Regions from separate parts of the Klebsiella variicola genome, predicted to be linked through region 1. Evidence: predicted binding sites of a transcription regulator. Region 1 holds the regulator's gene; each other region holds the start of a gene.

The links. The regulator CRP, encoded in region 1, controls carbon source genes, mostly activating them, when cyclic AMP is high. The targets are predictions, from matches to a motif close to ATGTGANNNNNNTCACAT.
Region 2: a site for CRP is predicted at 4,225-4,242, ahead of udp (uridine phosphorylase). Genes of this name have one in related genera too.
Region 3: a site for CRP is predicted at 3,739-3,756, ahead of SP68_RS24035 (YjcB family protein). Genes of this name have one in related genera too.
Region 4: a site for CRP is predicted at 2,599-2,616, ahead of garD (galactarate dehydratase). Genes of this name have one in related genera too.

The regions. Positions count from the first base shown of each region.
Region 1 covers NZ_CP010523.2:411,009-416,793, forward strand. Annotated here, with positions in the region: gene SP68_RS01835 (YccS/YhfK family putative transporter) at 1-1,833, opposite strand, end outside; gene crp (cAMP-activated global transcriptional regulator CRP) at 1,885-2,517, opposite strand; gene SP68_RS01845 (OsmC family protein) at 2,824-3,228, shown strand; gene SP68_RS01850 (phosphoribulokinase) at 3,284-4,153, opposite strand; gene SP68_RS01855 (YheU family protein) at 4,190-4,408, opposite strand; gene SP68_RS01860 (hydrolase) at 4,405-5,364, opposite strand; gene SP68_RS01865 (ABC transporter ATP-binding protein) at 5,629-5,785, opposite strand, start outside.
Region 2 covers NZ_CP010523.2:5,291,316-5,297,100, reverse strand. Annotated here, with positions in the region: gene metR (HTH-type transcriptional regulator MetR) at 1-713, opposite strand, end outside; gene metE (5-methyltetrahydropteroyltriglutamate--homocysteine S-methyltransferase) at 961-3,225, shown strand; gene SP68_RS24705 (dienelactone hydrolase family protein) at 3,281-4,093, opposite strand; gene udp (uridine phosphorylase) at 4,366-5,127, shown strand; gene rmuC (DNA recombination protein RmuC) at 5,263-5,785, shown strand, end outside.
Region 3 covers NZ_CP010523.2:5,142,423-5,148,207, forward strand. Annotated here, with positions in the region: gene SP68_RS24015 (glutathione S-transferase family protein) at 1-651, opposite strand, end outside; gene soxR (redox-sensitive transcriptional activator SoxR) at 911-1,369, opposite strand; gene soxS (superoxide response transcriptional regulator SoxS) at 1,454-1,783, shown strand; gene SP68_RS24030 (EAL domain-containing protein) at 1,768-3,372, opposite strand; gene SP68_RS24035 (YjcB family protein) at 3,881-4,162, shown strand; gene SP68_RS24040 (ABC transporter permease) at 4,209-5,066, opposite strand; gene SP68_RS24045 (ABC transporter permease) at 5,063-5,785, opposite strand, start outside.
Region 4 covers NZ_CP010523.2:595,965-601,749, forward strand. Annotated here, with positions in the region: gene SP68_RS02850 (sugar kinase) at 1-867, shown strand, start outside; gene garD (galactarate dehydratase) at 922-2,493, opposite strand; gene garL (2-dehydro-3-deoxyglucarate aldolase) at 3,017-3,787, shown strand; gene garR (2-hydroxy-3-oxopropionate reductase) at 3,814-4,704, shown strand; gene garK (glycerate 2-kinase) at 4,769-5,785, shown strand, end outside.

The DNA of each region.
Region 1 (5,785 bases):
ATAGCGCTGGGCAAGATCCGGGGTGAGCATCGTATGCTCCCGGGCCAGGGTGGTCATAGCGTTGATGTGTTCGACGATAAACTGACTGTGCGTCACCCACAGCTTCATATCTTCCAGGTAGTGGGTATTAAAACCGGGCTCCTGCATCGCCTGATTCAGGGAGTTGTAGAGCGCGTTATGCGCCTGGTTGACGCGCATGCGTTGATAGGCCAGCGCGGGGGCTTTTGGATCGGCGCTGAGGATCAGGCGAATCGCCTGCTGGTCGGCCTCCAGCGCATCGTGGGCGTTTTTTTTCAGCAGGCCGCTCTGCCACTGCGGCCACAGCCAGACCATCCCGCCGAAGGCGATCAGGCAGCCGATAAGCGTGTCGATAAGCCGGGCGACAATAAACTGTTCGCCGTTGAGCGTCAGCAGTTGCAGGGTATACACCGCCGTCACCGTAAAGCCTACCATCGCCCAGCCATAGTGTTTACGGATGATCAGATAGCTGAGCAGGGTAATCAGCAGCATGCCACTCAGGGTATAGCTCTCCGGAACGTGAAAGTGCAAGGTTAGCCCGGCGATGACCAGGCCGGCGAGCGTTCCCGCCGCCCGGTGAACAATTCGCACCCGCGTGGCGCCGTAGCCGTTTTGCGTGACGAAGAGCACCGTCATCAGGATCCAGTAGGGCTTCGGCAAATGCAGGGCGTTGCCCATCAGGCTGGCGACGCTCAGCATGACGCTGATGCGCGCGGCATTGCGCAGTGCGGGTGATTTCAGCGACAGATAGTTCTTTAGCGCGGGAAACAGCGGTAAACGACGCTCTTTGTCGGCCATCAGATCCCGGGCATACAGGGGGCGCTGGGTATGCAGCACCCGGGCGATACGGCTAAAGTGCCAGGCGCAGAACTGACCGACCGGGTTGTCCGGATGCTGGCGGGCGATCTTTTCCAGAGCCTCAATCTGTTTATCCATCTGAAAACGCTGCGGAAAGCGATGATAGAGAATATCATCCGCCAGCACGCGCAGGCGGGCAGCGACGGTTTGCGCATTCCAGCGGATCACCGCTTCGGCATGGCTGCGTTCCACCAGCTTTTGTACCTCTTCTGGCTGATGCAGGCTAACCGAAATATGTTCCTGTAGATCCAGCCCAACCTGGAACGCCCGCAGCAGACGCTTGTGGTCGTTGCGTTGGTTGGCGGCCAGCATATGCATCTGCTGATAGCACTGGGTAATCAGGTCGACTACCTTCTGCTGGCGGGTGAGCAGCGGCGGCAGGGCGGTCGACGGATCGGTATGCTGGGTCAACAGACTGTATTTGGCTTCACAATAGTCAGCCAGTTCCCGGTAAAGCAGGCTGAGCGACTCCCGCAGCGGCTGTTCGCGCCACAGCCAGAACCAGAGCCAGTTAAACACGCCGTACCACAGCGTACCGAAAGCGTAGATCAGCAGTGGTTCCCAGATGGGCATATTGCCCGCCAGGCTCAGGGTAAAGATAGCGGCGATCAGCGACGCGGGCAGCAGGCGCGCGTGCAGCGAACTGATCTCCGCGGTGACGCCGAGCAATAGCGCCAGGCCGCTGAGAATAAGCGGCAGGGGAATGGCCTGAGCGAGCAGCAACTGCACCACCAGACTGCATCCGGCAAACAGACAGCCGCCGATAATCAGACGTTTGAAAAAGCGCTTATGTGGGGTATCAAGACCGGCAATGTTGCAGCAGGCGGGCACTAAGGAAAACAACAGCCCCTGCTGGAGATGGCCGAGCAGAAGACCGATGGCCACAGGCAGACACAGCACCAGCGTTTGCCGCAGTGCATAGTTGACTTCCGGGTGGTAAATCAGCCTGCGCCACATGAGGGAAAAACAAGAACGGCGTACTGCAGGAGCAATACGCCGCTTAGCAACTTAACGGGTGCCGTAGACGACGATAGTTTTACCGTGTGCGGAAATCAGGTTCTGATCTTCCAGCATTTTCAAAATACGGCCAACCGTTTCACGAGAGCAGCCGACGATCTGACCAATTTCCTGACGGGTAATTTTAATTTGCATACCGTCCGGGTGGGTCATGGCATCGGGTTGCTTCGCCAGGTTCAGCAGCGTCTGGGCGATACGGCCCGTCACGTCGAGGAAGGCGAGGTTGCCCACTTTCTCAGACGTGACCTGCAGACGGCGAGCCATTTGCGAAGAGAGGCGCATCAGAATGTCCGGGTTAACCTGGATCAGCTGACGGAATTTCTTATAAGAGATTTCGGCCACTTCACATGCGGTTTTCGCCCGTACCCAGGCGCTACGCTCCTGACCCTCTTCAAACAGGCCTAATTCACCGATGAAATCGCCCTGGTTGAGGTAGGAGAGGATCATCTCTTTACCTTCTTCATCCTTGATGAGTACAGCCACGGAGCCTTTAACGATGTAGTACAGCGTTTCTGCTTTTTCACCCTGGTGGATCAGCGTGCTCTTTGATGGGTACTTATGAATGTGGCAATGAGACAAGAACCATTCAAGGGTAGGGTCTGTTTGCGGTTTGCCAAGCACCATGCGCGGTTATCCTCTGTTATAAGCTATCTCCGGGCGCCGACACTACACGGCGTCCGGGCATGCAATCGTATTGTTTCCCTATACCTGGGAAGCTGGCTGATGATTTTTCGACAGCCCGTAATGTGAACTCCTCTGCATACATGCAGTACATCAATGTAATACTGTAGCATCCAGACTGTTTTAGCATAGCTTTCGCCGCATGTCTCCTGGTGTCTCGCTTCAGCATGACGCAGGTCGCCTTCCGTTGCGAGAATTGTTATGTGCGCGTAATCTGACAGGAAAATTGCGATACTGGAGTTAAATTTTATGCAAGCGCGTGTGAAATGGGTTGAAGGGTTAACCTTTATCGGGGAGTCCGCGTCAGGACACCAGATTCTGATGGATGGCAACTCCGGGGATAAGGCACCCAGCCCGATGGAGATGGTGCTGATGGCGGCGGGCGGTTGCAGTGCGATCGATGTGGTTTCTATTCTGCAAAAAGGTCGCCATGAGGTGACCAACTGCGAAGTGAAGCTGACGTCGGAGCGCCGCGAAGAGGCGCCGCGTCTGTTTACGCATATTAATCTGCACTTTATCGTCACCGGTAAGGCGCTGAAAGATGCCGCGGTCTCCCGGGCGGTGGATCTGTCGGCAGAGAAATACTGCTCGGTGGCGCTGATGCTGGAAAAAGCGGTGAAGATCACCCACTCCTATGAAGTGATCGAGGCGTAGTCTTCGCCTGCCGTTGTGAAGCATCTCAACCCCGGCCTGGCCGGGGTTTTTTCTGTTAGCCGATCTTGCGGCCTTCCATCAGGCGCTCGACCAGCGGCGTCATGATAAGCTCCATCGCCAGCCCCATTTTACCGCCCGGCACCACCAGCGTGTTCATGTGCGAGATAAACGACCCCTGCAGCATCGCCAGCAGCCAGGGGAAGTCGATATTCTGCAGGTTACGGAAATGGATCACCACAAAGCTCTCGTCCAGCGAGGGAATAGTTTTCGCGGCAAACGGGTTGGAAGTGTCTACCGTCGGCACGCGCTGAAAGTTGATATGGGTGCGGGAAAATTGCGGGGTAATGAAGTTGATGTAGTCTTCCATCGAGCGGACGACTGAGTCCATCACCGCCTCCCGGGAGTGGCCGCGCTCGCTGGTGTCGCGAATAAGCTTTTGGATCCACTCGAGGTTAACGATAGGCACTACGCCGACCAGCAGGTCGACATGGCTGGCGACATCATGATGCGGCGTGACAACCCCGCCGTGCAGCCCCTCATAGAACAGTACGTCTGTCGGCTCCGGCAGCGGCTGCCAGGGGGTGAAAGTCCCTGGCACCTGATTCCACGGTACGGCTTCGTCATAGGTATGCAGGTATTTCCGCGACTGGCCTTTTCCGTGGCGGCCATAGTCGATAAAGGTCTGCTCCAGCAGGCCAAAGTCGTTCGCCTCCGGGCCAAAGTAGCTGATATGTTTGCCCTGATCCCGCGCCTTGCGGATCGCCATGTCCATTTCCGGGCGGGTGTAGCGATGAAAGCTATCGCCTTCCACCTCCGCGGCGTGCAGGTTTAGCTGCGCGAAGATTTTGCGAAAGGCAAGGCTGGTGGTGGTAGTGCCCGCGCCGCTGGAGCCCGTGACGGCGATCACCGGATGTTTGGCAGACATAACAACTCCCTGGTTAAACGATGTAGTGGCGTCGCCTTAGCCGTTAAACAGCGCGCGCGGCATAATATTGACCGTCTCATGCAGTTCCGACCACACAAGGACCGCCTCTCCGCGTTTCAACTGCTGTTTTACATCGGCGACTTTATCGGCAAGTGAACGTTCATGTTCACCATAATCGGTGCCTTCACGTAACACAAAGCTTTCAATCAGGTTATCCAGCGTTTCGGGATCCAGATCCTGCCAGGGAATAATCATACGGCGACCTCCAGCCAACGGTTTAACCAGTCCGGGATGCGTCTTTCCAGCCACATCTCCGGCTTACGCAGGGTGCCGCCGACGAAACCAACGTGGCCGCCTTGCTCAGTTAATTGATACTCAACGTTCGCCGGCAGTTGCTCCTGCGGCGGTATGGAGTGGTGATCCATAAATGGATCGTCTTTCGCGTGAATGATGAGCGTTGGCTTAGTGATATCGCTGAGCCGCGGCATGGCGCTGCATTGCCGGTAATAATCCAGCGCATCGGCGAAACCATGGATTTTGGCGGTGATCATATCGTCAAATTCCCGGATGCGGCGCATCCCTTTAAGCTGGCGTAAATCGACAGGCAGTGAGCCAGGATACGCTTTCAGCTTGCGTGAGGCATTGGCTTTTAACAGATTGAGCAGATAGCGCTGATAAACCCGCGAGAAGCCCTTATCCATATGATAGCTGCAGGCTTCCAGCATAAAAGGCGCGGAGACGATCACCGCCGCATCCAGCGGGCAGCGGTCGCCTTCTTCTGCCAGCAGGCAGCCCAGCATATTGCCGCCTAGTGAATAGCCGACGGCCGCAGTCGGCGCGGGACCAAACTCGCGCTGTAGCCAGTGCAGAAACCAGGTGCCATCTTCTGTTTCGCCGGAGTGATAGATGCGGTTATTGCGGTTAGGTTCGCCGCTGCAGCCGCGGAAATGCATAACCACGCCCAGCCAGTCGCGCTGCATCGCCGCGTGGATCAGACCATGGGCGTACGGGCTGTGCAGGCTTCCTTCGAGACCATGAAAGACGACGAGGCGCGGCTTATGGCGCGCCTGATGCGGGTCTTCGCTCCAGGCCAGATCGACAAAATCGCCGTCCGGCAGCTCAAGGCGCTGCCAGTGCGGGGTAAAGCGCAATTTACGGCGGATCAGCCGCGGCAGCATGGTTTGCAGATGACGATTGCCCACGCCGCGCATCGGATGGAACTCACGCGAATCGTTTTCGGGGGGCGTCATGTCTGTGGGGATGATTTCAACCATAGCACCAGAACAATTAATAAACGTGATGATGACTATACCGCGCAGGGCGCACAGGGGTTAGCCAATATGTGGTCTTGTGGCCAGCGACGCCAGGTTACAGCAAAAACAAATCATTGATGTCACTGATGGCAGGCCATGGAGAGGGCAGAAACCCACCCTGCCAGCGGCATCGTACGCGCAGGCAGGATGAGGAAGTCAATATTAGCCTTCCTGAAGCATCTGCTCCAGCTGCTCCTGGGCCTCCAGCCAGGCCATTTCACACTCCTCCAGCCCGGACTTCGCGCTGGCCTGCTGCTGCAGGCATTCGGTTAGTTCGGCTTTACGTGAGGCGTCATAAAGCTCACTGTCGCCAAGTTTT
Region 2 (5,785 bases), 640 kb from region 1:
GGCAGCGCGGCGATGCCCATCCTTGCGGCCACCATCTGGATCAGCAACAGCGTGTTATCGACGCTTTTCAGCTGGGGACTGATGCCGGCCGGCTGCAGGAAATGGCGCCAGATGTCGAGGCGCCCGCGCTGCACGGGATAAATCAGCAGTGTTTCCGCGGCCAGGTCCTCTGGCGTAATCAGCGTCTTCGTGGCTAACGGGTGCTCGGGCGCCAGCACCAGACGCACCTCATAATCAAACATCGGCGAGTAGTGCAGACCGCTGCGCGGCAGGATATCGGAGGTCATCACCAGATCCAGTTCGCCCTGCTGCAGCGCAGGCTGCGGGTCGAAGGTCACTCCGGAATGGAAGTCGACCTCCACGTGCGGCCAGCGGGCGCGGAAATTCTCCAGCGCCGGCGTCAGCCACTGAATACAGCTGTGACATTCGATAGCCAGGCGCAGCCGGGTCTGCTGTGGTTCGTTACAGTCCTGCAGGGCGCGAGCGATCTGCGGCAGCACCTGATTGGCCAACTGCAGCAGAATTTCCCCTTGCGGCGTGAAGCGTAGTGGCTGGCTTTTACGCACAAACAAACGGAAGCCAAGGCGCTGTTCCAGATCGCTGAACTGGTGAGACAAGGCGGACTGGGTCTGGTGCAGGGCCGCTGCCGCACCCGCCAGTGAACCGCTGTTCCGCAACGCTTGCAGCGTTTTCAGATGTTTAATTTCGATCATGAAAGTCCTTCACTTCGCCATGAGCAATTTGCGCTTGAGGAATATACAGTAACTGTCAATTATGGATGTGTAAACATCTGGACGTCTAAAACTCGTCATATTTCGACTTGCAGATGCGTTGGCTGCCTCGCTTACCCCAGTCACTTACTTCAGTAAGCTCCTGGGGATGCGCATCGTTGCCGCCTTCCTGCAAGCCGAACTATTTAGAGTTTTTCTTCAGATTCAATGAAATAAGAGAGGAACAAAAATGACAATTATTAACCACACCCTCGGTTTTCCTCGCGTTGGCCTGCGCCGCGAGCTGAAAAAAGCGCAAGAGAGCTACTGGGCGGGCAACGCCACTCGCGAGGAACTGCTGACAGTAGGCCGTGAGCTGCGTGCCCGCCACTGGGAGCAGCAGAAACAGGCGGGCGTTGATCTGCTGCCGGTGGGGGATTTCGCCTGGTACGACCATGTTCTGACTACCAGCCTGCTGCTTGGCAACGTGCCGGCTCGTCATCAGAACAAAGACGGATCCATCGATATCGATACCCTGTTCCGCATTGGCCGCGGCCGTGCGCCGACTGGCGAACCGGCCGCCGCTGCGGAAATGACCAAATGGTTTAACACCAACTATCACTACATGGTGCCGGAGTTCGTGAAGGGCCAGCAGTTCAAACTGACCTGGACCCAACTGCTGGATGAAGTAGACGAAGCGCTGGCGCTGGGCCACAAGATCAAGCCCGTGCTGCTGGGGCCGGTAACGTACCTGTGGCTGGGTAAAGTGAAAGGTGAACCGTTTGACCGTCTGAGCCTGCTGAATGACATCCTGCCGGTTTACCAGCAGGTGCTGGCCGAACTGGCGAAGCGCGGCATCGAGTGGGTGCAGATTGATGAACCGGCGCTGGTGCTGGAGCTGCCGCCAGCGTGGCTGGAGGCCTTTAAACCGGCTTATGACGCCCTGCAGGGCCAGGTGAAACTGCTGCTGACCACCTATTTTGAAGGCATTAGTGACAATCTCGCGACCATTGCTGCGCTACCGGTCCAGGGGCTGCACGTCGATCTGGTGCACGGCAAAGATGATGTTGCCGAGCTGCACAACCGCCTGCCGGCCGACTGGCTGCTGTCTGCGGGTCTGATCAATGGGCGCAACGTCTGGCGCGCCGATCTCACCGAAAAGTATGCGCAAATTAAAGACCTCGTCGGTAAACGCGACCTCTGGGTCGCGTCATCCTGTTCTCTGCTGCATAGCCCGATCGATCTGAGCGTGGAGACGCGCCTTGATGCGGAAGTGAAGAGCTGGTTTGCCTTCGCGCTGCAGAAATGCGGCGAGCTGGCGCTGCTGCGCGATGCGCTGAACAGCGGCGATACGGCGGCGATTACCGAGTGGAGCGCGCCAATCCAGGCCCGTCGCCATTCGACCCGCGTGCACAACGCGGAAGTGGAAAAACGGCTGGCGGCGATCACCGCTCAGGACAGCCAGCGTGCCAGCCCCTATGAGGTTCGCGCGCAGGCACAGCGCCAGCGCTTTAACCTGCCGAAATGGCCGACCACCACCATCGGGTCATTCCCGCAAACGACGGAGATCCGCGGTCTGCGCCTGGACTTCAAAAAGGGCAACCTTGACGCCAGTCATTATCGGACGGGGATTGCGGAACATATTAAGCAGGCGATCGTCGAGCAGGAGCGGTTAGGTTTAGACGTACTGGTGCACGGAGAAGCCGAGCGGAACGACATGGTGGAATACTTCGGTGAACATCTGGACGGTTTTATCTTCACGCAAAACGGCTGGGTGCAGAGCTATGGTTCCCGTTGCGTGAAGCCGCCGGTGGTGATCGGCGACGTCAGCCGTCCGCAGGCGATCACCGTCGACTGGGCGAAGTACGCGCAGTCGCTGACCGACAAGCCAGTGAAAGGGATGCTCACTGGACCGGTGACCATTCTGTGCTGGTCCTTCCCGCGGGAAGATGTCAGCCGTGAAACCATCGCGAAACAGATTGCGCTGGCCCTGCGTGATGAAGTGGCGGATCTGGAAGCGGCGGGGATCGGCATCATCCAGATTGATGAGCCGGCGCTGCGCGAAGGGTTACCGCTGAAGCGCAGCGACTGGGATTCCTATCTGCAGTGGGGTGTGGAAGCCTTCCGCCTTAATGCTGCGGTCGCCAAAGACGACACGCAGATCCACACCCACATGTGCTATTGCGAGTTCAACGACATCATGGACTCCATTGCCGCGCTGGATGCCGACGTGATCACCATTGAAACCTCGCGGTCCGATATGGAGCTGCTGGAGTCGTTCGAAGCGTTCGAGTATCCCAATGAGATCGGGCCGGGGGTATATGATATTCACTCGCCGAACGTGCCGAGCGTGGAGTGGATAGAAGCGCTGCTGGCAAAAGCCGCGCAGCGTATCCCGGCGGAGCGGCTGTGGGTTAACCCGGACTGCGGCCTGAAAACTCGCGGCTGGCCGGAAACCCGCGCCGCGCTGGCGAATATGGTGCAAGCGGCGCAGAATCTGCGCGAATCCGCCTGATAGTCAGGCGAAAAATAATAAGGAGGCATTTGCCTCCTTTTTTTGCATCGGGTGATTACCCTTTTTTACCGCCATACTGGGCAAACCACGCGAGCATGCGCTGCCAGCCGTCTTTGGCTGACTCTTCATGATAGCTGGCGCGATAGTCGGCGTTAAAGGCATGATCGGCTTCGGGATAGACCACGATTTCCGCTGTGGCGTTGGCCGCCCGCAGCGCCTGACGCATGGTCTCGATGGTGTCCTGTGGAATACTGGCGTCTTTAGCGCCGTACAGACCAAGCACCGGGGCGTTGAGATCGACCGCGATATCTACCGGATGCTTCGGTGAATTCAGCGATTTTTCTCCCACCAGCTTGCCGTACCAGGCCACGCCTGCCTTCAGTTGCGGGTTATGCGCGGCATACAGCCAGGTAATGCGTCCGCCCCAGCAGAAGCCGGTGATTAGCAGACGATGGGCATCGCCGCCGTGGCGCGCCGCCCAGCTGGCGACATGGTCGAGATCCGCCAGCACCTGCGCGTCCGGCACCTTGGTAACCAGCTCTTTGAACAGGGTCGGGATATCGTGGTACTCATTCGGATCGCCCTGACGGAAGTACAATTCAGGCGCAATAGCCAGATAGCCTTCCTGCGCCAGGCGGCGACAAAGATCGCGAATATGTTCATGCACGCCGAAAATTTCCTGTACCACGATAACGATCGGCAGCGGACCGTCGGCATTTTTCGGGCGGGCGTGGTAGGCCGGCATGTTTTCACCCTGAGAGGGAATAGACGTCTCTCCGGCGATAATATGCTCTTCCGGCGTATGAACGGCGGTGGCGGCGTGTGGTGAAGCTGCAGGTGCGAATCCAGGTTGCTTGGTGGTGGTCATGGTATTCTCCGTACCCTTATTTATTAGCGCATCAATAACTATAGACCCTTTACCTTTAGTTCGGGCGGTAATAAAGCACAGTGCCTGAAAGCGGCTATCTTTTGTTCTGTGACGATGAATATAACTTGTTAATGTGATGTGTATCACTATTTACTGAAAAACAACTGCAATCATTATTGGTCTTGGTGACTATCATCACAAAATGTTGCCAGGGGCTTCTGTACAGTACCGTTTTGCTTCTGCTGATAATTCGACCCACAGAGGAGTTTTTTATGTCCAAGTCTGATGTTTTTCATCTCGGCCTCACCAAGAACGATTTACAAGGGGCTACGCTGGCTATCGTCCCTGGCGATCCGGAGCGTGTGGAAAAGATCGCCGCGCTGATGGATAAGCCGGTCAAGCTGGCATCCCACCGCGAATTTACCTCCTGGCGCGCGGAGCTGGACGGCAAGCCGGTGATCGTCTGCTCTACCGGCATCGGCGGCCCGTCGACTTCTATCGCCGTGGAAGAGCTGGCGCAGCTGGGCGTGCGTACCTTCCTGCGTATCGGCACCACCGGCGCGATTCAACCGCACATTAACGTTGGCGATGTGCTGGTTACGACCGCTTCCGTTCGCCTGGACGGCGCCAGCCTGCACTTCGCGCCGATGGAGTTCCCGGCCGTCGCAGACTTCGCCTGCACCACCGCGCTGGTGGAAGCGGCGAAATCTATTGGTGCCACCACCCATATCGGCGTGACCGCCTCTTCGGATACCTTCTACCCAGGCCAGGAGCGTTACGACACCTTCTCCGGCCGCGTGGTGAGCCGCTTCAAGGGCTCAATGGAAGAGTGGCAGGCAATGGGCGTGATGAACTATGAAATGGAATCCGCCACGCTGCTGACCATGTGCGCCAGCCAGGGCCTGCGTGCCGGGATGGTCGCCGGGGTTATTGTGAACCGTACCCAGCAAGAGATCCCTAACGCCGAAACCATGAAGCAAACCGAAAGCCACGCGGTCAAAATCGTCGTGGAAGCGGCGCGTCGTCTGCTGTAATTCAACCCCTTCTCTGTCAGGCCGGATCCTCCGGCCTTTCTTTTTTGCGTTGCTCCTCGCAGGAAATCCCTTTTAAACTGGACGTTTGTACAGCACAATTCTATTTTGTGCCATCAGGTTATCGCAGGGGGCGTCGTGGATCTCTCAATCATTATCAGCGCGGTTATCGCACTGGCTGCCGGGTTAATGGTCGGCTGGCTGGCAACCAAAGCGCGCGCCGACCAAATCCGGGCCGATCTCATTGAGGAGCGGCGAGAGCTGGATATTGAGCTGAGCGCCGCCCGTCAGCAGCTGGTGCAGGAGGCCCACTGGCGTGAGGAGTGCGAGCTGCTGAACAATGAGCTGCGCAGTCTGCGGGATATCAATACCTCGCTGGAGGCCGATCTGCGTGAGGTCACCACCCGGCTCGAATCCACCCAGCTGCATGCGGAAGATAAGATCCGTCAGATGGTTAACAGCGAGCAGCGCCTGAGCGAGCAGTTTGAAAACCTCGCCAACCGTATTTTCGAACACAGCAACCGGCGCGTCGATGAGCAAAACCGCCTGAGTCTGCATGGTCTGCTGACCCCGCTGCGCGAACAGCTCGACGGGTTCCGCCGCCAGGTGCAGGAGAGCTTTGGCCAGGAGGCGCGGGAAAGGCACACCCTGGCGCATGAGA
Region 3 (5,785 bases), 790 kb from region 1:
GAAGGGACCGCCGCGCTCGATGGCCCGCTGCCAGGCCGGACGCTGCTCCACCCGCTGTCGCCAGGCCTCAATATGGACAAGGTCATGCACGCCACCGCGCGCCAACAGCGCCATCACCGGGAAGCTCATCTGGATATCGGCCATACTTAGACGCTCGCCGGCAAACCATGGCCGCGTGGCAAGATGGTCGTCAATAAACCGCGCATGGGTGGCCAGCTGGGGATCCAGCCACGCTTTCTGAATGCCCTTGCCCAGCAGGGCGCCCAGCGAGCGGACGCCAAAGGGCACAGGGGGTTTACCCAGGCTGGCGAACACCAGCTTCATTAACAGCAGCGGCATCAGCGAGCCTTCGGCATAGTGCAGCCAGAAGCGGTACTGCAGTTTGTCCTCTATCGCCTGCGGCTTCAGCAGCCCGCCGCTGTCCCAGGTCTCCTGCAAATACTCGAGAATGGCCCCGGACTCCGCCAGCACATAGCCGTTGTCTTCCAGCACCGGCGATTTCCCCAACGGATGGACTTTCTTCAGCGCCGCCGGCGCCAGCATCGACTTTTCCCGCTGATAGCGGACTATCTGATAAGGCAGCTGCAGCTCTTCCAGTGCCCACAGTACGCGTTGCGATCGTGATTGATTAAGATGGTGTACCGTCAGCATGGGCCTCTCCCGTGGTTTGTTCAAATTAACTATAGGAACAGGCGCTCATTGCCGGGAAAATTTCGGCAAAATAGTGAGGAAAAAATGACGGCAGCTGCCATAGTTAAAGTGTCGACGCAAACCGGAACCTCCATCAACAGATTGCGCAATACTGAGGGACGTCGATGTCGGGGGAAACCCTCTCGTGAACCAGCGAGATAATGCGAAAGACAAAGACCGGAAAACAACTAAAGCGCCCAGTTGTGGCGCTTTAGTTTTATTATTCCTCTTCCAGCAGCCGGGCGCCGGTCCCCTCTTCCCCCAGCTTATCGCCCGGGTTGCGCAGCGGGCAGTCGCGCCGTGATAAACAGCCGCAGCCGATACAGCCGTCGAGCTGGTCGCGCAACGCCGTCAGGGTATGAATACGCCGGTCCAGCTCCTCACGCCACTGCGATGACAGCATCTTCCACTCTTTTGCGCTGAGGTTGTGCCCTTCCGGCAGTACGCCAAACGCGTCGCCGATGGTCGCCAGCGGGATGCCGATGCGTTGCGCAATTTTGATAATCGCCACCGCGCGCAGGACATCGCGCCGGTAGCGCCGCTGGTTGCCGGCATTCCGCTGGCTATGGATCAGGCCTTTACTCTCATAAAAATGGAGAGCCGAGACCGCCACGCCGGTTCGTTTTGCCACTTCCCCGGGCGTCAGCAGCATTTTGATGCGGGGTGATTTCTTTTCCATAAAGCGCTTTACCTCAAGTTAACTTGAGGAATTATACTCGCCCGCAGACAAAACGACGAATCGAGAATTGAGAGAGGCCGCTTTATGTCCCATCAGGATATTATTCAAACACTGATTGAATGGATTGATGAACATATCGATCAACCACTTAACATTGATATAGTCGCCAGAAAGTCAGGATACTCGAAATGGTATCTGCAGCGGATGTTCCGTACCGTAATGCATCAGACGCTGGGTGATTATATTCGTCAGCGCCGCCTGCTGCTGGCGGCGGAAGCGTTGCGAACCACTCAGCGACCTATCTTTGATATCGCGATGGATCTGGGCTACGTCTCGCAGCAAACCTTCTCCCGGGTGTTCCGCCGCGAGTTCGACCGCACTCCCAGCGACTACCGCCATCAGATCTCCGCGTGACGCGGCGGCTGAGGCCTGCTTATGGGCGTGGGAGCATTCGCTAACCACTGCATAAACTCCCGCGCCGGCATGGCTTTCGCAAACAGCCAGCCCTGACAAAATTGCACGCCGCGCTTGTAGAGCCAGCTTACCTGCTCCGGGGTCTCCACCCCTTCCGCGATAGTTTTTAAACGCAGCCCGCGCGCCATCTCAATGATGTGCTCAGCGATCAGATGGCTGGTGTTGTTGGTGGTCAGCGTATCAACGAAGGTTTTATCGATTTTGAGGATATCGACATTCAGCGCGTGCAGATTATGCAGATTCGAGTAGCCGGTACCGAAATCATCGATCGCAATCTCATAGCCTGCTTCGCGGAACGCCTGGATCACCGGCGTCGTTTTCGCCACGTCGATAAACCCGCGCTCGGTCACTTCGATTTTGATCTGTCCGATGCAGACCGCATAGCTGTGCGCTTTCTCACTGATCTGTGAAATCAGCCGCGCCGAGTGGAAATCGGACGCAGAGAGATTGATCGCCACATACAGCTGCGGATGGCTGGCAAGAAACTCACCCATTTCATAAAACAGCTCATCCACCACGTAGTCCGTGATCTGGGCAATCATGCCTTCATTTTCCGCCAGCGGGATAAACTCCGCCGGGTTCATCACCGGGCCATCAAACCCCGGCCATCGCAGTAGCGCCTCCGCCCCGACGCAGCGGTTATTTTTAATATCGATAATCGGCTGGTAGTGCAGCCGCAGCTGGCGGCAGCTCAGAGCCCGCTGTAGCATATTGCGCGGCGAGTGATACTGGCGGCGGGTTCGTGTCCACACCAGCACCAGTAAAATACTGCAAATGATCCCCAGCGGCAGCGTCAGGCTCGCCTGGTCACAGAAGTTGTGGTAGTAGCTGGCCCGGGAGGTGGACATGATGACCGCGATCGGCCGGATAGCGGAGCGGGCTATCGTATACACCCGACCATTCTGATTAAAAAAAGCATCGCCTTCGCGAATTAACGCCTGGAGTTCGGCGGGCTCAACATTATTACTCAGCGAGAAAAAGAGGTTGGTTTTAGTATCGAAAACGCCATAGGCTAAATCGCGGTCGCTGGCAATCACCGAGCTGAACGAGTAGGGGTTGACCACCACCACATAGGGCCCCTTCTGCATATAATTCATGGCAAAGCCCGGGTAAAACGGCGTATCCCGATAGTAGTAAATCGCCACATCCGGCTTTTTGGTGTAATTCGCCGCGGGCATCCGCCAGCCGGTCTCGGGATGAGCGGACGTTGAACAGATAAAGCGCTGACCGTTGGCGTAGATCAGATCTTCTACATACAGCAGACCGCGAACAATATGCAGTAAATAACGCTGGTGCTCCGCTGAGCATAGCTCACCACGATACTGGCTGGCTTTAAACCGCGCCTGATCCGCTTCCCGGATGACCATTTCTGTTTTTTGCAGCGCCAGCTGCGAAAATGAGTGCAATTGATCAATGGTTTCGGCTTTGGCCCGCAGCTGGGCAAACCACAATGCCAACATCACCGGCAATAAAATAACCAGCCCCATTCCGACAAGTCTGAGCGCCTTATGCGGCGCACTGTCAGCCATTTACGCTTTCATCCATGCGATATGCCTTAATTAAGGTAGCCCGAACACGTTAGCAATCGCGACTGCGATAGACATCAGCAGATATCTGCCAGCCCTTCAGGGCGTCAGCTTTTCAGCTGGTGGTGTTGAATAATACTTATTTATCAGGTATTCGAAAGATATTCTCGTCAGATTAAGAATAGACGCGCATCTGACTCGGTTTCTCCGTGTAATAAACAGGAACTGGTAATAAAACCCGCAGAATAATAATCATTAGCAAGAGAATGAAAATAAGATAATCGGGTTTTGCTTACCTATATCCACACAAAATCAAAGCTTATTCAGCGCAGCGAAAGCTCATTTTTTGGCTGGCGAATAAAGCATCAAGTGTGATATAGTTCACACAAGTTGATGAAACAGAAATGACGTTTCATCACTCTCTAGTTTGCCAGTCGAGACCAGAGCGCTATGCCATCGTCAGTCGCGCCAGGTCATCCATGGCTCCCCGACTTTCTTTGAGGATAGGTTAATGGCTTCCATTACTACCAGTGTCGTTTTGTTGCGCTGGCCCCTGGTGAGCGCGGTACTGATGTTTCTCGCCAGCTCGTTGAATATCCAGTTACGGAAAAGCGATTATGCCGGTCTGGCAGTGATCTGCAGCTGCCTCGGCCTTGCCGCCGCCTGCTGGTTCGCCACCGGTTTGCTGGGCATCACCCTGATCGATATCGCAAAAATCTGGGGTAATATCAAAGATGTGATGATTGAGGTCATGAGTCAGACGCCGCCAGAATGGCCAATGATGATGACCTGAGGTTAAAAAGCTTCCCACCGGGAAGCTTTTTCGTTTTCTACGGTCCTTACTTCCCCAGTTTCGCCATCATCTCCGGGCGCATAAATTTATGGATCACCACCATAAAGAGCAGCGATGGCACCAGCAAAATCAGCGCCGTAATCGACGAGACCTGATAGTTACCCGACATGCTGGCGTTATAGAGCAGTAGCGGCAGCGTGGTGATATCCGGCGCGCCGACAAAGAAGGTGCCGGTAAACTCATCCAGCGACTCCAGAAAAACGAAGATGCTGGCGGCAACGATCCCCGGCGCCGCCTGCGGCAGCACAATGTGCCAGAAGGTATACACCGGTCCGGCGCCAAGGTTACGCGACGCCCGCGCCAGCAGCGGGTCGATGGATGAGAAGGCTGCCACACAGATCCACACCGAATACATCAGGCCGTGGACGCTATGCACCAGCACCACCCCCGCGATACTGCCGTTCAATCCCCACTGATAAAACAATCGGGCAACATTCATGTATACCGTCAGGTTGGGAAAGGCCTGCGGGATGAGAAACAGCAGCATAAACAGCACCCGCAGCGGCATTTTCCGCCGGGAAAGCGCATAGCCGGCGGGGACGGAAATCAGCAAACAGACCCCCACCGATAACAGGGCGATCAACACGCTGGTTAACAGCGAACCGGACACATCGCTGTATGGATTGAAAACCTGATACCAGTACTTCAACCCCCACTGACTGGGCAGCGAATGGGGAAAATACCAGCTTTCCGCTACGGTCCAGATCAACAGGTTCAGCAACGGGCCAAACATCGCCAGCAGCATAAACAGCAGCAGCAGGGTCTGCAGCGCCAGGCTGGCGCGCACTTTACGGCGCCCTTTTATCCACCATGACGGGGATGAGGCGAGAGTCAGCGCTTTCATGATTCCCCTCCTTTTTGCTGCAGGCTGTGGCGCAGGTAAAACCACGACAGCGCGCCGCAGATCGCCAGCGACACCACACCCAGCGCATTCGCCACCGCGTAATCGCCATAGGAATTCACGCGAAACGCCATATCCACCGTCAGCATCGTCGGCGTTCCGACGCCGATCATCAACGGTACCGACAGCACCGACATCATGGTCACCGTCGACAGCACCAGCGCCACGCCGATGGTCGGCAGGACCTGCGGCAGCATGATATCGAACAGGATCCGCGGCCGGGAGGCGCCAAGGTTACGCGCAGCAAGGATCTGCGACGACTCCAGCGCCGCCATCGCCCCGCAGATCAGCAGCGTGGCAAAGGCCAGTTGCTTCCAGACAAAGGTGATCACTATCCCTTTCCATCCCAGCCAGGAGAGCGTCTCCAGCGGTGTGACCAGGTCGGCCGCCACCAGCGCATTGTTCATCAGGCCATTTTTGGCGAGAAAAGTGCGCATCATCTGGGCGACGACAATAAACGGAATAAACAGCGGTAAGCGATACAAAAAACCCAGCAGACGAACAACGGGTCGGCACGGTGACAGCGCAATCACTGCCGACAGAGTAATGGCGATCAGCGCTAACAGCGCCACTGAGACCAGTACGATAATCAGCGAAAAGAGCACATCACTGGCGTAAAGCGCATAGACCTTGCGGAAGTGATCGAGCGTGAACGGCTGTCC
Region 4 (5,785 bases), 180 kb from region 1:
GAATTTTGGGGGCCCTATCCCAGCGGGGCGCCGGCAATCTTTGCCGATCAGGTGGCAAAGCTGGGTTTTGGCTCTGTGTTGTTTAGCTGCGTGGGCAACGACGCATTTGGCGAGATGAATATTGCGCGTCTGGAGAAAGATGGCGTTAACGTCAACGGTATCGCCATGCTGCAGAAAGCGACCACCGGTAGCGCCTTCGTCAGCTATCGTAGCCAGGCGCAGCGCGATTTTATTTTTAATATGCCTAACAGCGCCTGCGGTTTGCTGACTGCCGACCACATTGATGAGGCGCTGCTAAATCAGTGTCAGCATTTTCATATTATGGGATCGTCGCTGTTCTCGTTCCGTATTATCGATGCGATGCGTAAAGCGATTGAAAACATTAAAGGCCGCAACGGTACGGTGTCGTTCGACCCAAACATTCGCAAAGAGATGCTGAACATTCCCGAGATGTCGCAGGCGTTTGAATACATTCTCGATTACACCGATATTTTCCTGCCGAGCGACGGTGAGCTGGATTATTTTGGCCTCAATCCGGAGCGCAATGAGCAGATCCTGGTTGATAAGCTATTGAAACGCGGCGTGAAGCATGTGGTGATTAAACGTGGGCCGCGTGGCGCCAGCTACTTTAGCGCCAACGAGACACACCATGTCGCCGGCTTCAACGTGCCGGTGGTGGATCCGACTGGTGCCGGGGATTGCTTTGGCGCCACCTTTGTCAGCCTGTTCCTCAATGGCGCCACGCCGCAGGAGGCGCTGAGATGGGCAAACGCCAGCGGCTCGTTGGCGATTAGCCAACGCGGCCCCATGGAAGGCACCTCGACGCAGGCGCAGATCCGCGCTTTCCTTGCCGCACAGCATCCGTAACCAACAAGCCCGGATAAATCCGGGCTAAAAGTAGTTAAATTCTCACGCTCTCGATCAGGTCACCGGCGCCGGGTTAAACACCGCCAGCTGGTTGTGCAGGCCCCATTGATCGGAGAAAGTTTTCTTGCGTCCGCTGGCGACGTCGAGAATAAATTCGAACAGCTTCCGCCCGACATCCTCAATCGTCTCTTCGCCAGTGGCGATGGTCCCGGCGTTAATGTCCATTAAATCATACCAGCGGTTGGCCAGCTCGGTACGGGTCGCCATTTTTATTACGGGTACCGCCATCAGGCCATACGGCGTGCCGCGACCGGTGGTGAACACCTGCACGGTAATGCCAGAGGCGACCTGCTGGGTGCCGCAGACAAAATCGCTGGCGGGGGTAGCGGCATAAATCAGGCCGCGTTTGGTCGGGCGCTGGCCTGGAGAGAGCACCTCGACGATGGCGCTTTTCCCTGATTTAGCAATAGAACCCAGCGCTTTTTCCACCACGTTAGCCAGGCCGCCTTTTTTGTTGCCGGGGGAGGGGTTGGCGCTGCGGTCGGTTTTGCCCATGTCGAGATAGTTATCGTACCAGGCCATCTCTTCCAGCAGGCGTTTGCCCACCTCTTCGTTAATCGCCCGCGGGGTTAACAGATGGATGGCGTCGCGGACTTCGGTCACTTCCGAGAACATCACCGTCGCGCCGCAGCGCACCAGCAGGTCGGATGCATAACCCACCGCCGGGTTGGCGGTCACACCGGAGAAGGCGTCGCTGCCGCCGCACTGCATGCCGACCACCAGCTCTGAAGCCGGACAGGTTTCCCGCTGGCGCTGGTTCAGTTTCGCCAGGTGGCACTCGGCGACCTGCAGAATGTCATCGACCATCGATTTAAAACCAACATGCTTTTCATCCTGCAGGCTGACGATGCTGGCGCTGTCCACCGGGATACTTTTGACGTCTTCCGTGCCCTGCAGCAGGCGTTCCGGCTGCAGCTTTTCACAGCCGAGGCCAATGACCATCACCTCACCGCCGAAATTCGGGTTGAGGGCGATATTGTGGATAGTGCGAATTGGCACTACCGCCGCCGGTGCATTAATCGCCACGCCGCAACCGTAGAGGTGGTTCAGGCCTACCACGCCGTCGACGTTGGGGTATTTCGGCAGCAGGTCGCGTTCAATGATTTTCACCACATAATCAACCACGCCCGCAACACAGTGCACGCTGGTGGTGATGCCCAGCAGGTTCTTGGTGCCCACGCAGCCATCGGCATTGCGGTACCCTTCAAAGGTATAGCCTTCCAGCGGCGGTAGGGGTTCAGGCACTTTGGTCGCCAGCGGCAGGCTGTTCAACGGCGGGGCGGTGGGCAGTTCCACCAGCGATTCGTCAATCCAGCTTCCCTGTGGGATGTCGCGCACGGCGAAGCCAATTACTTCTCCGTAGCGGATGATTTCACCGCGGGCAGGGATATCCACCAGGGCTACTTTATGACCCTGTGGGATGTGTTCGACGAGCGTCAGGCCGTCCGGGAAACGTGTTCCGGCGGTCAATCCCCGATCGTTAACAATAATCGCCACGTTATCTGTCGGGTCAACTTTAATATAAAACGCGGTTGGCGATTGTTGTCGAATTGCAATGTCAGCCATTGTCCAGTCATCTCCAAACAGGTGCTAAAAAAAGAATGAAATGGTCATTCTGGTGCTGTAGAAAAGAATAATGAAATAAAGAATGTCAGGAGTAATGGCTTTAAAATGTGATCTGTGTCACCCCTCTTGGCGACAACGCTCACGCACCGACAGGCAATCATGAGAACTGTGGATTAGCGCCCATGACTTGTGGCATTTGCCTAACTAAAGCGTCAGATAAGACATTTATATTGTGATTATGCATGGTGTCTGGCGATGGCAGGCTGATTATACTGTGTCATGTTTTTGAGGTAGCCGATAGGCAATAAGAGAGCGTTGATATCGTCTATTTAACAAATAAAGAACCCGATTAAAAAAATAATAAAAGGTGTTCTGTGTTTGATGAATATCTTCATGATCCTGGATGGGATGAGAAACAAGGAATACCAACTCGCTATTTTATTCTGCTGATTATATTTATGGTTCGCGAGATTAAACGCCTGGAATTGCAGAAGTAAGCAACGATTAACGCAAGGTAAACATCATGGATAACGCAATTTTCCCGAACAAATTTAAGGCCGCGCTGGCGGCTCATCAGGTGCAGATTGGCTGCTGGTGCGCGCTGGCTAACCCGATCAGCACTGAGGTGCTGGGTCTGGCCGGTTTCGACTGGCTGGTGCTGGATGCGGAACACGCGCCGAACGACGTGACCACGCTTATCCCACAGCTGATGGCGCTGAAGGGCAGCTCCAGCGCGCAGGTAGTCCGTGTGCCGACCAATGAGCCGATCATCATCAAGCGCATGCTGGACATCGGCTTCTATAACTTCCTGGTGCCGTTTGTCGAGACGGCTGAACAGGCGGCGCAGGCGGTGTCTTCGACCCGTTATCCGCCGGAAGGGATCCGCGGGGTTTCCGTTTCCCACCGCGGCAATATGTTTGGCACCGTGGCGGACTACTTCGCCCAGTCCAACAAGAACATTTCCATTCTGGTGCAGATTGAGAGCCAGACCGGGGTGGACAACGTCGAGGCGATTGCCGCGACCGACGGCGTCGACGGCCTGTTCGTCGGCCCGAGCGACCTGGCCGCGGCCTTAGGTCATCTGGGCAATGCCGCCCATCCTGAGGTACAGCGCGCCATCCAGCATATCTTCGCCAGCGCGAAGAAACACGGTAAGCCAAGTGGCATTCTGGCGCCGGTTGAAGCCGATGCGCGCCGCTATCTGGAATGGGGCGCGACTTTCGTCGCCGTCGGCAGCGATCTGGGCGTCTTCCGCTCAGCAACGCAGAAACTTGCTGATGCGTTTAAAAAATAATCACCAGGATGAAGAGAGAGAACATTATGACAATCAAAGTGGGTTTTATCGGTCTTGGCATTATGGGTAAACCGATGAGCAAAAATTTGCTGAAAGCAGGTTATTCGCTGGTGGTGTCCGACCGTAACCCGGAAGCGATTGCCGACGTGATTGCCGCGGGTGCTGAGACCGCGACGACGCCGAAGGCGATTGCCGAACAGTGCGACGTCATTATCACCATGCTGCCAAACTCTCCGCATGTGAAAGAGGTGGCGCTGGGTGAAAACGGCATTATCGAAGGGGCAAAGCCGGGCACCGTGGTGATTGATATGAGCTCTATCGCGCCGCTGGCGAGCCGGGAAATCAGCGAAGCGCTGAAAGCCAAGGGTATTGATATGCTGGATGCGCCGGTGAGCGGCGGCGAACCAAAAGCCATCGACGGCACCCTGTCGGTGATGGTCGGCGGCGATAAGGCGATCTTTGATAAATACTACGATCTGATGAAAGCGATGGCGGGCTCCGTGGTGCATACCGGCGACATCGGCGCGGGCAACGTCACCAAACTGGCTAACCAGGTGATTGTCGCCCTGAACATCGCGGCGATGTCTGAAGCGCTGACTCTGGCGACCAAAGCTGGCGTCAATCCGGATCTGGTATATCAGGCGATCCGTGGCGGCCTGGCGGGCAGTACCGTGCTGGATGCCAAAGCGCCGATGGTGATGGATCGTAACTTCAAGCCGGGATTCCGTATCGACCTGCATATTAAAGATCTGGCGAACGCCCTGGATACGTCCCATGGCGTGGGCGCTCAGCTACCGCTGACGGCGGCGGTAATGGAGATGATGCAGGCGCTGCGTGCGGACGGTCTGGGCACCGCGGACCATAGCGCGCTGGCGTGCTATTACGAAAAACTGGCGAAAGTGGAAGTCACTCGCTAACAAGAAGGGCGCACCACGCGCCCTGTTATTCTTGCCTTGCGCGGCACGGTCAGGCTACAAACTTATGAAAATCGTCATTGCCCCAGACTCTTACAAAGAAAGCCTGTCTGCCGCCGAGGTAGCTCAGGCGATAGAAAAAGGATTCCGTGAAATTTTCCCCGACGCGCAGTATGTTTCCATGCCCGTCGCCGACGGCGGCGAGGGAACGGTGGAGGCGATGATTGCCGCGACGCAGGGAACGGAACATTCCGCATGGGTGACTGGCCCGCTGGGCGAGAAAGTGGAGGCCTGCTGGGGCATGTCCGGCGATGGCGTCACTGCGTTTATTGAGATGGCGGCGGCCAGCGGCCTGGGACTCGTTCCGCCCGAAAAACGCAACCCTCTCATCACCACTTCACGCGGTACCGGCGAGCTGATATTACAGGCGCTGGAACATGGCGCGAAACGGATCATTATCGGTATCGGCGGCAGTGCGACCAACGACGGTGGAGCGGGCATGATGCAGGCGCTAGGCGCCCGCCTTTGTGACGCCGAGGGGCAGGAGATCGGCCATGGCGGCGGTAGCCTGAGCCGTCTGAGCCGGATCGATCTTTCCGCCATCGATCCACGCTTACGTGACAGGATGATCCACGTGGCCTGTGACGTCACTAACCCGCTGGTGGGCGAGCGCGGCGCGTCGCGGATCTTTGGCCCGCAGAAAGGGGCGACCGAGGCGATGATCGTTGAGCTGGATCGTAATCTGGCGCACTTCGCCGACGTCATTAAGGCGTCGCTGCAGGTGGACGTTAAGCCGATCCCCGGGGCGGGGGCGGCCGGCGGCATGGGCGCGGCGCTGATGGCTTTTCTTAATGCGGAACTGCGTAGCGGGATTGAGATCGTTACCGAGGCGCTGAAGCTGGAAGAGCAGATCCATGACTGCTCGCTGGTGGTCACCGGAGAAGGGCGGATCGATAGCCAGTCTATTCACGGTAAGGTGCCGGTGGGGATAGCCCGGGTGGCGAAAAAATACCGTAAGCCGGTGATCGGTATTGCTGGCAGCCTGACCCACGACGTTGGCGTGGTTCACCAGCACGGTATCGAT